DNA from 2 places in the Ruegeria sp. BF6 genome. Region 2 is predicted to be linked to the other one. Evidence: riboswitches for the same ligand, from Rfam matches in the RefSeq annotation. Region 2 holds a riboswitch; the other holds the start of a gene.
What was found. A riboswitch is a leader RNA that binds a small molecule or an ion and turns the genes downstream of it on or off. The one in region 2 is predicted to bind cobalamin.
Positions count from the first base shown of each region.

Region 1 (5,950 bases), on a different contig from region 2:
CCAAACAGCCGGAAACCTGCGGTCGTCAAATGATCGCAGTCACACCTTAAATGTTGCGCCTAATATACTTTTTGGGGAAAATGCTTTACATATAACTGCCAAAAGTAGAAATTTGTCACACCCCATTCATCTGCCGCGCCCTGTCTTGAAGATACGGATATTGGCAACCTCCGATCTGCATATGAATCTGAGCGGCTTCGACTACTACTCTGACGCCCCGGAACCCACGATTGGGTTTACGCGCACCGCCAGTCTGATCCGGGCTGCGCGGAACGAGGCGGTGGCGGCTGGCGCGCTGGTTCTGCTGTTCGACAACGGAGATTCGCTGCAAGGCACACCAATCGGGGAATGGGCTGCGGAACCGGCCAATGCGCCGCATATTCTGATGCAGGCCTTTGGTGATCTGGACTATGACGCCATCGGGCTGGGCAACCATGATTTCGGCTTTGGACTAGAGGTTCTGGATCGAGTTCTGGCCGACGCTCCCTGCGCGGTGGTGTGCAGCAATGTGCAAAGAAGGAATGCCGATCCTCTCTGGCACAGCCATGCAATCCTGACGCGTACAGTCCCGTACCAGGACCAGCAGGTTACGCTGAAAATCGGAGTGCTTTCAGTGCTTCCCCCTCAGACCGCCAAATGGGAGGCGCACCGGTTGCAGGACCGGGTCACCGTTGGCGATATCCTGACCTGCGCCCGCAACAAGGTGCGGGACTTGCACGCAGAGGGCTGTGATCTGATCCTTGCGCTGGCGCATACGGGGTTGGGATCGCCCTTTGCGGAACCCGATTTGGAAAACGCGATCATCCCGATGGCTGCCATCGACGGCATCGACGTCCTGATCGCCGGGCATTCCCACCTGACTCTGCCCGGTCCCGTGCATGAGGGGCTGAACAATGTCGATGCAGCCCGGGGGCGGGTACACGGGAAACCGGTGGTCATGCCGGGCCCGGCCGGATCGAATCTGGGGGTGATTGACCTGAACCTCCGCAAGGCGGATGACAGTACGTGGACGATAAAAGACCACAGCACCGAATTGCGCTCGGTTTGCCCGACCCGGTCTGGCGGAGAGGCCCATCCGGTTGCGGAAGACCCTGAATTACTGCGGCTTTTCGCCAAAGGCCATTTGGAAACGCGCCGTCAAACGGCTCAACCGGTGGGCCGAACCGATCAGCACCTGCACAGCTATTTCAGCTTTTGCGTTGAGGATAGAGGGCTTGCTTTGGCCGCAGCGGCGCAGGCGGCGGCTCTGCGCCCGTATCTGCAGGGATCGCCCGTTGCGGAGTTGCCCGTTCTGTCCGCGATGGCGCCTTCAAAATTCGGAGGACGCGCCGGGCCGCGGTTTTATACGGATGTGCCACCTGGACAGGTATTCCTGCGTCATATCAACGACCTGTATGTTTTTCCCAACGAATTGCAGGCCGTTGTCGTTAATGGCGCGCAGATCGGCGATTGGCTGGAAATGTCGGCAAGCGTGTTCAACCAGATCAAACCGGGGTTCGAAACCGACCTGGTCGACCCCAGCCGGGCCGGGCATAATTTCGATGTTCTGCAAGGGTTGAGCTATCAGATCGACCTCTCGCAACCTCCACGCTTTGACGCCTCAGGTCATCTGAGCGCCTCTGCACATCGCCGTGTTCACGACATCCGATTAGAGGGCCGTCCCGTAACACCCGACAAGCGCTTTGTCGTTGCGGTGAGCAATTACCGAGCCAGCGGGGGCGGCTATTTCCCTTTTGTCGACCAGGCCGAGCCGATCCCGCTGCCTGCACAACCCGTTCAGCACATATTGCGAGACTACGTCTCGGGTGCCCTGCCACGGGACCCGCTGGAAAAAGCGCCCCGCGCCTTTCAGTTTGCTCCATTTCCCGGCGCGACAACCTTGCTCAGAACCGGTCCGAAGGCCCGCGATCACATTGCTGAACTAGAGGAATACACCCCACATCTGATCGGTGCAGACGATGACGGCTTTCTGCTGATCCGTTTGACACTCTGACGGGTTGTCATTTCCGCGTCTGTTGCCTATATCGTGCGTTGAGAGGTTGGCGCGGGCGAGCGCCTCGCCAACCTGGTCAGGTCCGGAAGGAAGCAGCCACAACGAGCCCCGCTTGGGTCGATGTCCAACCTCTCACTTCCTCCCTGTAGCAAACGTAAAGCGCCAGAATCGGCGAAGTCATGCAATCAGCCGTGGCCAAAGGACTGCGTTGCGGCGGGCAAAAGCGCCGATGTGCCCAACTTCCGACAAGCCAAATTCACCGGGTGACAACAGGTGACGTCGCGCATCTGGGCCGTACAGATCGGCCAATCGCCACACCGCATTGGGTGGCACCACATCATCATCCTCGAAGGTAAACAGGTCCACGGGCGTCCCTGACTGCGCCCAGCGCGCATCAGGCAAGGAGGTCCCGATCTCGGGCAGGTAGTTGCGCGGTGCGGTGCACCACCGCCGCCACTGCCAATATACCGATGCCGGCAGGTCCGCCCCGAACCCCAGCGCCTTGCCAGGAAGGTACCCCAGGGCTTTCACCGCCAAGGGAGCGTGACCATACCAGAACAGCAAAGCCAGCGCCCGATACGGCCAGGGGTGATCCGATACCGTTACAGGGCCAGAACAGACGCAGATCATGCGGTCGATCTGATCGACGTCGGGCTGAATCGGCCCCAGCATCCCGCCGACTGAGTGTCCGATGCTCCACTGCTGCGCATCGGGGAACCTGCGCCGCATTTCAGCCCGGGCCGCGGGCATGTCGACCAAGGCCCAGTCGGCCATCTTGACCCGTGATGCTTTCAGCGACCCGTTCAGAGAATGGCCGAAATCGCTGTAGTCGTAAGTCAGACAGGCCATCCCCCTCTCGGCAGCCAGCCAGCGGGCAAAATGCTGGTAATAATCTCTCGGTACGCCGGTAGCACCGTGAATGACTACGGCCACCCGGGGCGCGGACGCTGGCAGATAAAGGCGCGCCGACAAGGAACCCGTGCCGGACGGAAACTGAAAGTCCTCGGTCGAATCGGTTTGTGCAGTGTCCAGCATGGTTCGGTCTCCGGATTTTGAACCGATTGGTTCACTTTCTCCAGTCCGCAGTGTTTCTCGCCACAAGTCAACAGTGACCGTACATGACCACACGTCCGCTTGGCCGTGCAAATTGCCCGCTTGACTCGGCTCGCCCGTACCCGCTAGCGATGGCGTGATGGTTCTCGACCCCGATCGCGGGGCGAGATGAAAAGGGAACACGGTGCGGTTCTGCCCCGGTTATACCGGAACGAACCAAGGCCGCGACTGCCCCCGCAACTGTAAGCGGTGAGCAATGCCGAAATACCACTGGCCGAAAGGCTGGGAAGGTCGGCAACGCGATGACCCGCAAGTCAGGAGACCTGCCATCGAACCGAAACCGAAACTCGGGCGGGGTGTCCGGGCAGGTTGTCAGCATGCTGTCACACCTGATCTACGCCCCGTCCTACGCGCGGAGGGCGCACAATGATCTGGAAGACAAAGACCCACGAATACTCGGCCACCGTATGCCAGCGAACCGGCAAGACCTGCCCAGCTTTGGCACGGGTCGCGCGTGTCATTACACAGGCGATAGAGACCGCCGCACCTGCAACAACCCCCGATTTTCAGGTCGAAGGCAGCAGTGAACTGACCCATTGCCCCGAAGGTTGCACCGCCCGATTTTGCGCACGGCCTGATCAGATTCGGATCTTTTGCGGCACGGACTCCGACGTTTCCACCGATTCACTTGATAGGTATGCCGACATGATGTTCGCGGATGTGTTCAGCTCTCTGCCCGCCGATGTTATGGCCAGCCCACCCTGCGCGATGCTCGAGGTTTTATTGCTGGCCGCAAGTCCGGTTGCGCAACCGGAGCAGCACGCGGCGCTCTAAGCTAGCTGCCCTTTCGGGCGCTGGCCGCCTGCGCCGCCCATTGCAACTGGCCGTCGGTTTCAACGGCGCAGGCCCGTACGGCGCGCAGACGTTTCAGCGCTGCCTCGGGCTGTTCGCCCTGTTCGACCATAAGGCGCAAAGCGACCATGCCAGACCGGCCACAGCCACCCCGGCAATGCACCAACACCCGCCCTCCTCGGGACAGGACTTGTGCCGCCGCTGCGCTGACCTCGGCCCATGCGGCCCGAACCTCTGGCGGTGGCGCGCCAAAATCCGCGACTGGCAGATGCGCCCACCCGATGGCGGCGATGCGAAGATCGTCACCGAATCCGGCGGCACCTTCCTCCAGCATCTCAACCTCGGTGGTCATGGAAACCACCAAATCCGGCTGCCAGTCCCGGATGGTACGAAGATCCTGCAGGTAGTTGCCACCGCGCCCCGGGATTGGTGAAAGGGCAACCGTGCCATTTCCCACCTGCACGGCGTGAATCGCAAAGAGTCTCAAAAGGTGGCCCTCCTGCGAACGTTTCTACGATGCGTAAACTGTCCTGCAAACCGAATTTCGACTACAGCGGCGGTGGACGCGGGCGGCAGGGGTCTCTACGCTGCATTCCTGAACCGAATCCGACAGAGCAGACATGAACGACACGCCAAGCCCCGCCTATCAGGTTCTTGCCCGCAAATACCGCCCCGAAACCTTTACCGATCTCGTCGGTCAGGATGCGATGGTTCGCACGCTGAAAAATGCGTTCGAGGCCGACCGGATCGCACAGGCCTTCATCATGACCGGCATTCGCGGCACGGGTAAGACCACCACGGCGCGGATCATCGCCAAGGGCATGAACTGCATCGGCCCCGATGGCCAGGGCAAGCCGACCACGGAACCCTGCGGCCAGTGTGAACATTGCGTGGCCATCATGGAAGGCCGCCATGTGGACGTGATGGAGATGGACGCCGCCAGCCGCACCGGCGTCAACGACATCCGCGAGATCATCGACAGTGTCCGCTACCGCGCCGCCTCGGCCCGCTACAAGATTTACATCATTGACGAGGTCCACATGCTCTCGACCAGCGCCTTTAACGCGTTGCTCAAGACGCTTGAGGAACCGCCCGAGCATGTGAAATTCATCTTTGCCACCACCGAGATCCGCAAGGTGCCGGTCACGGTGCTGTCCCGCTGCCAGCGTTTTGATCTGCGCCGGATCGAACCCGAGGACATGATCGGACTGCTGCGCAAGATCGCCGATGCCGAGGGCGCACAGATCGCCGAGGACGCGCTGGCGCTGATCACCCGCGCTGCCGAGGGCTCTGCCCGTGACGCAACCTCGCTGCTGGATCAGGCGATCAGCCACGGGGCGGGCGAGACCAGCGCCGATCAGGTGCGTGCCATGCTGGGTCTGGCCGATCGGGGCCGGGTACTGGACCTGATCGACATGATCCTGCGCGGCGATGCCGCCGCCGCACTGACCGAACTCAGCGCTCAATATGCCGAAGGGGCCGATCCGCTGGCGGTGCTGCGCGATCTGGCCGAGATCACCCACTGGGTATCAGTGGTCAAGATCACCCCGGATGCAGCCGAGGACCCGACCGTTTCACCGGATGAGCGCGCCCGCGGTCAACAGATGGCTGAGGCCCTGCCTATGCGCGTGCTGACCCGGATGTGGCAAATGCTGCTGAAAGCGCTCGAAGAAGTCTCGGCGGCTCCGAATGCCATGATGGCTGCCGAGATGGCCGTGATCCGCCTGACCCACGTGGCCGACCTGCCGAGCCCGGAAGAACTGATCAAACGGCTGCAAGACGCACCGTCGCCCCCGCCGAACGGAGGCCCCGGTGGCGGCATGGCCGTACCGTCTCATGCGCCTGCACAGCCAGCTCCTGCTTCGTATACCACAACAGCGCGCGGCCCTGCTGGCGCACCCACCGCCGCGCTGGCCCAAGACACCCAAGCAGCCCTTGCGCGCTATCCTAGCTTTGACCATGTCGTGGAACTAATCCGCACAAACCGCGACGTGAAACTGTTGGTCGAAGTTGAAAATGGCGTCCGCCTCGTATCCTACCAACCCGGCCGGA
Region 1 covers NZ_JBQFTN010000019.1:8,222-14,171, reverse strand. The annotation lists gene ACR0IM_RS21865 (bifunctional 2',3'-cyclic-nucleotide 2'-phosphodiesterase/3'-nucleotidase) at 113-1,993, shown strand; RNA gene ffs (signal recognition particle sRNA small type) at 2,033-2,131, shown strand; gene ACR0IM_RS21855 (alpha/beta hydrolase family protein) at 2,171-3,028, opposite strand; cobalamin riboswitch at 3,170-3,391, shown strand; gene ACR0IM_RS21850 (hypothetical protein) at 3,473-3,880, shown strand; gene ACR0IM_RS21845 (protein-tyrosine phosphatase family protein) at 3,882-4,385, opposite strand; gene ACR0IM_RS21840 (DNA polymerase III subunit gamma/tau) at 4,519-5,950, shown strand, end outside.
Region 1: it holds a riboswitch for cobalamin, as region 2 does, so the genes downstream of both, ACR0IM_RS21850 (hypothetical protein) here and ACR0IM_RS11715 (DUF1636 family protein) in region 2, are expected to answer to the same signal.

Region 2 (5,950 bases):
CGCGATCATTGGCGAGGTTTTCAACCGCCTCGCGCTGCCCACTATACGCGCCCAGATTCCTGAGGTCCGCGACCTTTGGCTGCCGCCCGCCGCGTGCTCGTACCGCATGGCCGTTGTCAGTATCGACAAACGCTATCCCGGTCAGGCGCGCCGGGTGATGATGGCGTTGTGGGGGATGCTGCCGCAATTCAGCTATACCAAGATGATCGTGGTAGTCGATGACGACATCGACCCCGCAAACTGGGATGACATCGCCTGGGCGCTTGCCACGCGAATGGACCCGGGTCGGGATGTGATGACGCTGGAGAACACACCGATGGACTACCTGGACTTCGCCTCTCCGCAACCGGGGCTAGCCGGGAAAATGGGCATCGACGCCACGACCAAGATCGAAAGCGAAACCAGCCGGGAATGGGGAACCGTGATGAAAACGGCGAACAAAGACGCGGACTTTGCCGCCGATCTTGTTTCCCGCCTGATGAAAGGAGCGGCGTCATGAGCCAACACCGTGTGATCCTGGGCGTGGCCGGAGCCTCGGGTGCGGCACTCGGGATGTCGGTTGCGCGGCAATTGTCCGGCTTGGACGTCGAAATCGACCTTGTCACCAGCAACGCAGCCAAACGTACGCTTCTTGAAGAGTGTGGAGGTGATGCGTTTGAAACCCTCAAGGGATTGGCAACCCGCCACCATTCCATCGACAACATTGGCGCTAGCATTGCGTCAGGATCGGTCCCGGTGACGGGGATGATCGTGGCACCCTGTTCGATGCGGTCACTGGCGGCAATCGCGCATGGTCTGGATGACAACCTACTGACCCGCGCCGCCAGCGTCCAACTGAAGGAACGCAGGCGTCTGGTCCTGCTGACCCGCGAAGCGCCGCTGACATTGGTACATCTTCGGAACATGACAACCGCCACCGAAATGGGCGCGATTGTCCTGCCGCCTGTACCGGCCTTCTATCTGAAACCGCAATGCGTGTCGGATATCGTCGTCCAGATTGCCGCCCGCGCGATCGATCTGTTGGGAGTATCCGCGCCGGTGGCAAATCAATGGGCCGAAGCAGGAGTGATACCTGGCTCTAGTGCTGAGCCCTTGCGGTCCTGAACAGCAGCAGAAAAACAAACACTGAACCGATCGAGGTTGTCACGATCCCCACCGGCAACTCCTGTGGCGCCAGAAGAAGCCTGCTGAGAATGTCGGATCCCGTCAGCAAGGCCGCACCCACAATCGCCGCCGTGGGTAGAAGCCGGTTGTGCAGCGGTCCGGCGATACCGCGGGCGATATGAGGCACCATCAGGCCGACAAAGCCGATCACACCTGCGACCGAGACGAATACGGCGGTGGCAAGGGCCGCAGTGAAGAACATGCTGAACCTCAGGCCCTGGACCGGTACGCCCAGCGTGGCGGCGGTCAAGTCTCCGGTCAGCAGGGCGTCCAGCCAGCGGCTGCGATACAGCGAATAGGACAGGATCAGCAGCAGTCCGACGCAGACCAGTGGGAAGGTTTCCCAACGTGCCAGACCCAGCCCGCCCAGCATCCAGAAGATGACCGTATGCGCCGCGCGGCTGTCGCCCGCGAAGATCAGATAATTGGTGATGGCCGAGAACAGGAAGGAAACCGCCAGTCCGGCAAGGATCAGTTTTTCCGGTGCGCTTGTGCGCATGGCGTGCACCAGCGCAAGCACGATGCCCGACGCCACAAGACCGCCGCAAAACGCCGCCAGCGGCAAGGTCCAGAAACCCAGAATATCGCCGGTCACGGTGATGACGAACACGGCTCCTGCTGCCGCGCCCGAGGATAGACCAAACAGGAAGGGGTCGGCCAGATCGTTGCGCGTGGTGGTCTGCAGAACCACGCCGACAATCCCCAGCCCGGCACCAACGACGGCCGCGAACAATGCGCGGGGCAGGCGCAGGTCAAACACGATCCGGTGCAGCGCCGACATCTCTCCGTCGATCATCCCGGTGCCCAACAGGACAGCGTTGAATGCGTCTGTCGCTGGAATGGGTGTGGTTCCGTAGACGGTCGAAATCAGCAAAAGGACGGTCAGAACGACCGCCCCCAGCACGAGCACAAGGCTCAATCGGTTCATATCAGTTGAGGCCCGGGTGCATGGCGTTGGCCATTTTCGAGATCGCCTCGATATTTGCCGGTCCAGGGGTTAGTTCCTCGTACCGCAGGCCGATCCAGCGCTCGTTCTTCACGGCGTCGGTTTGTGACATTACCGGATGCTCCTGCAGGAACTTGAATGTATCTCCCGCGCCATTGCCGGTCTGGTAGTCCAGCAACACCAGGAATTCCGGGTTGGATGCGGCAACAGCCTCCCATGAGGTGCGACCCCAGCTGGTGTCCATGTCATGGGTGACGTTCTCGCCGCCGGCGGCCGCGATCATCGCATCGGGAATGGCGAATTTACCGGCGGTGAAGGGCGCGTCTGCCGGGCCATCCAGCAGGAAGACACGCGGTTTGGCCAGATCGGCGGTCTGTGCTTCGATCGCGGCCAGTTCTTCTTTCCAGCCGCCGACCAGTGCTTCCGCCTTGTCGTCGACATGCATGACCTTGCCCAGACGCAGCACATCGTCGAACAACAGATTCATGCTGGCTTCGGGGCGATCCTTGTCCAGATGCACGCAGCTTTCGGTCAGGATCATGGTCTTGATGCCAAAAGGCTCCAGAGTGTCGGGTGTCACGTCGCCGCCAGGTTTCATGCCGTAATACCAACCGGCGAAGAACAGGTCGGGTTCAGCCGCAACCAGATTTTCAACGGTCGGGTATTTCGGCGCAAGTTCGGGGATGTTACCGCGCAGGGTGTCGAATTCGGGGCTGGTCTTGTACCAGCCGGTGATGCCGGTCAGGCCCACGATCTTGTCCTGCAGGCCAAGGGCAAAGGCCATGTCGGTCATGTTCATGTCATGAACGACCAGCCTTTCGGGTTGAGATTCGAAAACCAGCGGTTCACCGCAATTGTCAATCGTTACCTCATGCGCGGAGGCGCTGCCTGCCATGGCGGTGATCAGGGCCGCAGACCAGATATGTTTCATTGGGGAGAGTTTCCTTAAGTTAATTTGAAACTGGGGTTCTTCGGATATCCAGTGCCGGGATCACTCGGCCTTCATGCTGGAAACACAGATAATCGACGCCAAACGTGTCGCGCACATGCGCGGGCGTCAGCACTTCGGCCACGGGGCCGAAACTGGTCAGACGCGTGGATTTCATCAGCGCCACGTGGGTGGCAAACTCGGGGATCATGACCAGATCGTGCACGATCATGACCACCGTGATGCCCAGTTCGGCCACCAGCGACAGCATTCTCCCCTTGGCGTCCGGGTCCAAATGGTTGGTGGGTTCATCCAGAAACAACAGAGACGGGTTTTGCGCCAGGGCGCGGGCGATATGCGCGCGCTGGCGTTCACCGCCGGACAGCAGGGCCATCCGCTTGTCCGCCAGTGGGCCCAGCCCGGTCAGGTCCAGTATCCGATCAAGCTCGACCGCGTGGTCTTCGGCGGATCGGTCTGAGCGGATCGGAATCTGACCCAGCGCTACATAGTCTCGCAGCAGCAGCCGACCGTCCGGGAACTCCTGCTGGCTGACAACGGCGATCATGCGTGCACGGTCTTTGGACGACATCTGTTTCAGGCTGCGCCCATCGACAAGGACGTCCCCCAGAACCATCTCAGCTGCACCGCATAAAAGGTTCAGAAGCGTTGTTTTCCCGGCCCCGTTTGGTCCGGCTATGGCCAAAACCGCACCCCTGTCCAGTTCGAAGGATGCTCCCTGTAGTAGGACGTCGCCGTTGAGTGCGTAGTATTCTAGGCCACGCGCGATCAGAAACGCTGAGTTTGTCACGGGTGCACCTCCACGTTCAGACGGGGCATACGAGCCAAGGTTTTGTTGAACAATGCACGCGGACGGTCAGAAGCATTGGTCCAGCCGTCCCCACTGTCTTGGAATTGCCGCGCAAACTGGGCCAGAGCATCAATGTCCTGCGAGGATTTGACGTCACCAAACAGGTATTGCGCTTTGCCAACAGCCTGAAAGCCTACGGTTGTCGGTCGGTCACAACCAGCCATGCAGGAAACCATGCGTATGGAAAACCCGGAAGGTAGCCGGTGCGTCAGCGCCTTTCCGATCGCATGCGCGGCGTCCGTGCCGTTGCAGGTCTCGCAAATCAGCAGGAAGTGTTGGGGATCGTTTGCCATTGCCCACTCCGCTTATTGCCGAAGCGAGGTGGCGGCAATGTAATAGCGTAACGCGTTCGTCACTTTGCCTCCTTCCGGGACGCCCCGCCCCGGGTTGGTTGAAAACATGATGGCAGGTCTCCTGACTTGCGGGTCTTGGCTTGGCCATCCTTCCCGGCCTGTGGGCCAGTGGATTTATGGCGTCGCTCACCGCTTACAGTTGCGGGGGCAGTCACGGAGTTGGCGCCGGTTAGCGGACCTCACCGTATTCCCTTTTCATCCCCAATTGGGGGAACCATCATCAGATTGACTGCCCGAGATCGCCCAGTGCGTCAATATGAAAGTTTCATCCTGTTCGTTCGTTACCGGCCAGCTCTGAGGCATAAGGGTGGCCAGTTAAGGACGTTGTTCGCAAAAACTGGCTGGAATGATCTCGGCAGGAAGATAGACTCAGATCATGCGATATTGGTTTCACCTTGCAACGATTCTGGCATTGAGCCTGTGCGGTTCTTCTGCGCTGGCGGCACCGGGGGCTGAACTGGAATGGTCCGAATTGCCTGACCCGTCCGTTCAGGTCTTCGAAGACCCCTACCGCGATCTCAGCCCGGAGCAGTTCGACGATCTGATTTTCGTCGTGCGCCTGCGCGGCAGGCTGCGTCAGGAAGTGGGCAGCCCCGATGAGCGGCGGAAGTGGCAGGAGCTTCTGGTCGAAACCGAGGAAGCCCTGGCTGCGGACGGCATCGATATCGACTGGCTGCTGGACCAGCGACTTGTCGTCGCCCAGCGCCGGGATCGTGCCGGTGCGGCCGGAAACCCTGAATTCGACGGTCAAACGGTGACGCTGGCGGGGTTTGCCATTCCGGCGCCGCCCGATGCGGATGGGCACCCCATCGCTTATCTGGTGCCTCAGCCCGGGATGTGCAGCCACTTGCCGCCGCCGCCGCCCAATCAGATGATCCGGGTACGGCTGAACGGCGACTGGGAGCCCGGTTACGTCCACGAGCTGGTTCGTTTGACCGGAAAGCTGACCATCGATCCGTCAGAACAAAACACAATGGTGGTGGATGGGCTGATGCCCATGCGCGCGACGTTCCAGCTGGAGGCCGACAGTGTCGAAACCCTGGAAACACAGGGCGGCGGACTGAAGTGGACGCAGAGCTCGGCCGAACGCTTCCGTGCTGCAGGCAACAGCAAAACCGGCGCGGAGAAGGCGTCTGAGTGACGGGATCACCGGATCGCCCCCCAGGCTGCCTTGCCGATTTCCTCCTGAACAGAACCGATCGTCTTTGGGATTTGAAAAACCTTAATCTCAGGGTGCGCTGAGATTTCTTTTTAGGTGTACAAGTGACGACGATTTGAGCCTCTTCAGAGGTGCTGGATGTATTGATGACACCCATTAACCTTGCAGAGGTTGACCTCGCGGGCGGCGAACAGCGCATGCCGCTGGTGCGCTATTCCCGGCTGTACAGGGCGATTGGCCCATCTATGCGCAGATATTCGAACGCCGAAACATCGCGATCTTCACCGAACACCGGGTCAAGTCGAACGCGATGGAGTGGCTGGTGGCCTGTGCGATAGCCTATCAGCCCGACCCGGAGCCTTCGCAATATCATGCACTTGCGATGGAAGTCATGAAACGGCAGGGTTGAACGGGCTGTAAATCGCCCTTTATCACAAAGGTGTCGGCAACCCTTTCGAGCCCCAGTGGTCTTGGATATGACGGGTGGAACGCCGCCAAAGTCCTGCCTGCGTAGAACGATCAGGAGCGCATC
Region 2 covers NZ_JBQFTN010000003.1:262,859-268,808, forward strand. The annotation lists gene ACR0IM_RS11690 (UbiD family decarboxylase) at 1-499, shown strand, start outside; gene ACR0IM_RS11695 (UbiX family flavin prenyltransferase) at 496-1,104, shown strand; gene ACR0IM_RS11700 (FecCD family ABC transporter permease) at 1,079-2,092, opposite strand; gene ACR0IM_RS11705 (ABC transporter substrate-binding protein) at 2,094-3,041, opposite strand; gene ACR0IM_RS11710 (ABC transporter ATP-binding protein) at 3,061-3,846, opposite strand; gene ACR0IM_RS11715 (DUF1636 family protein) at 3,843-4,199, opposite strand; cobalamin riboswitch at 4,294-4,493, opposite strand; gene ACR0IM_RS11720 (DUF3299 domain-containing protein) at 4,636-5,400, shown strand.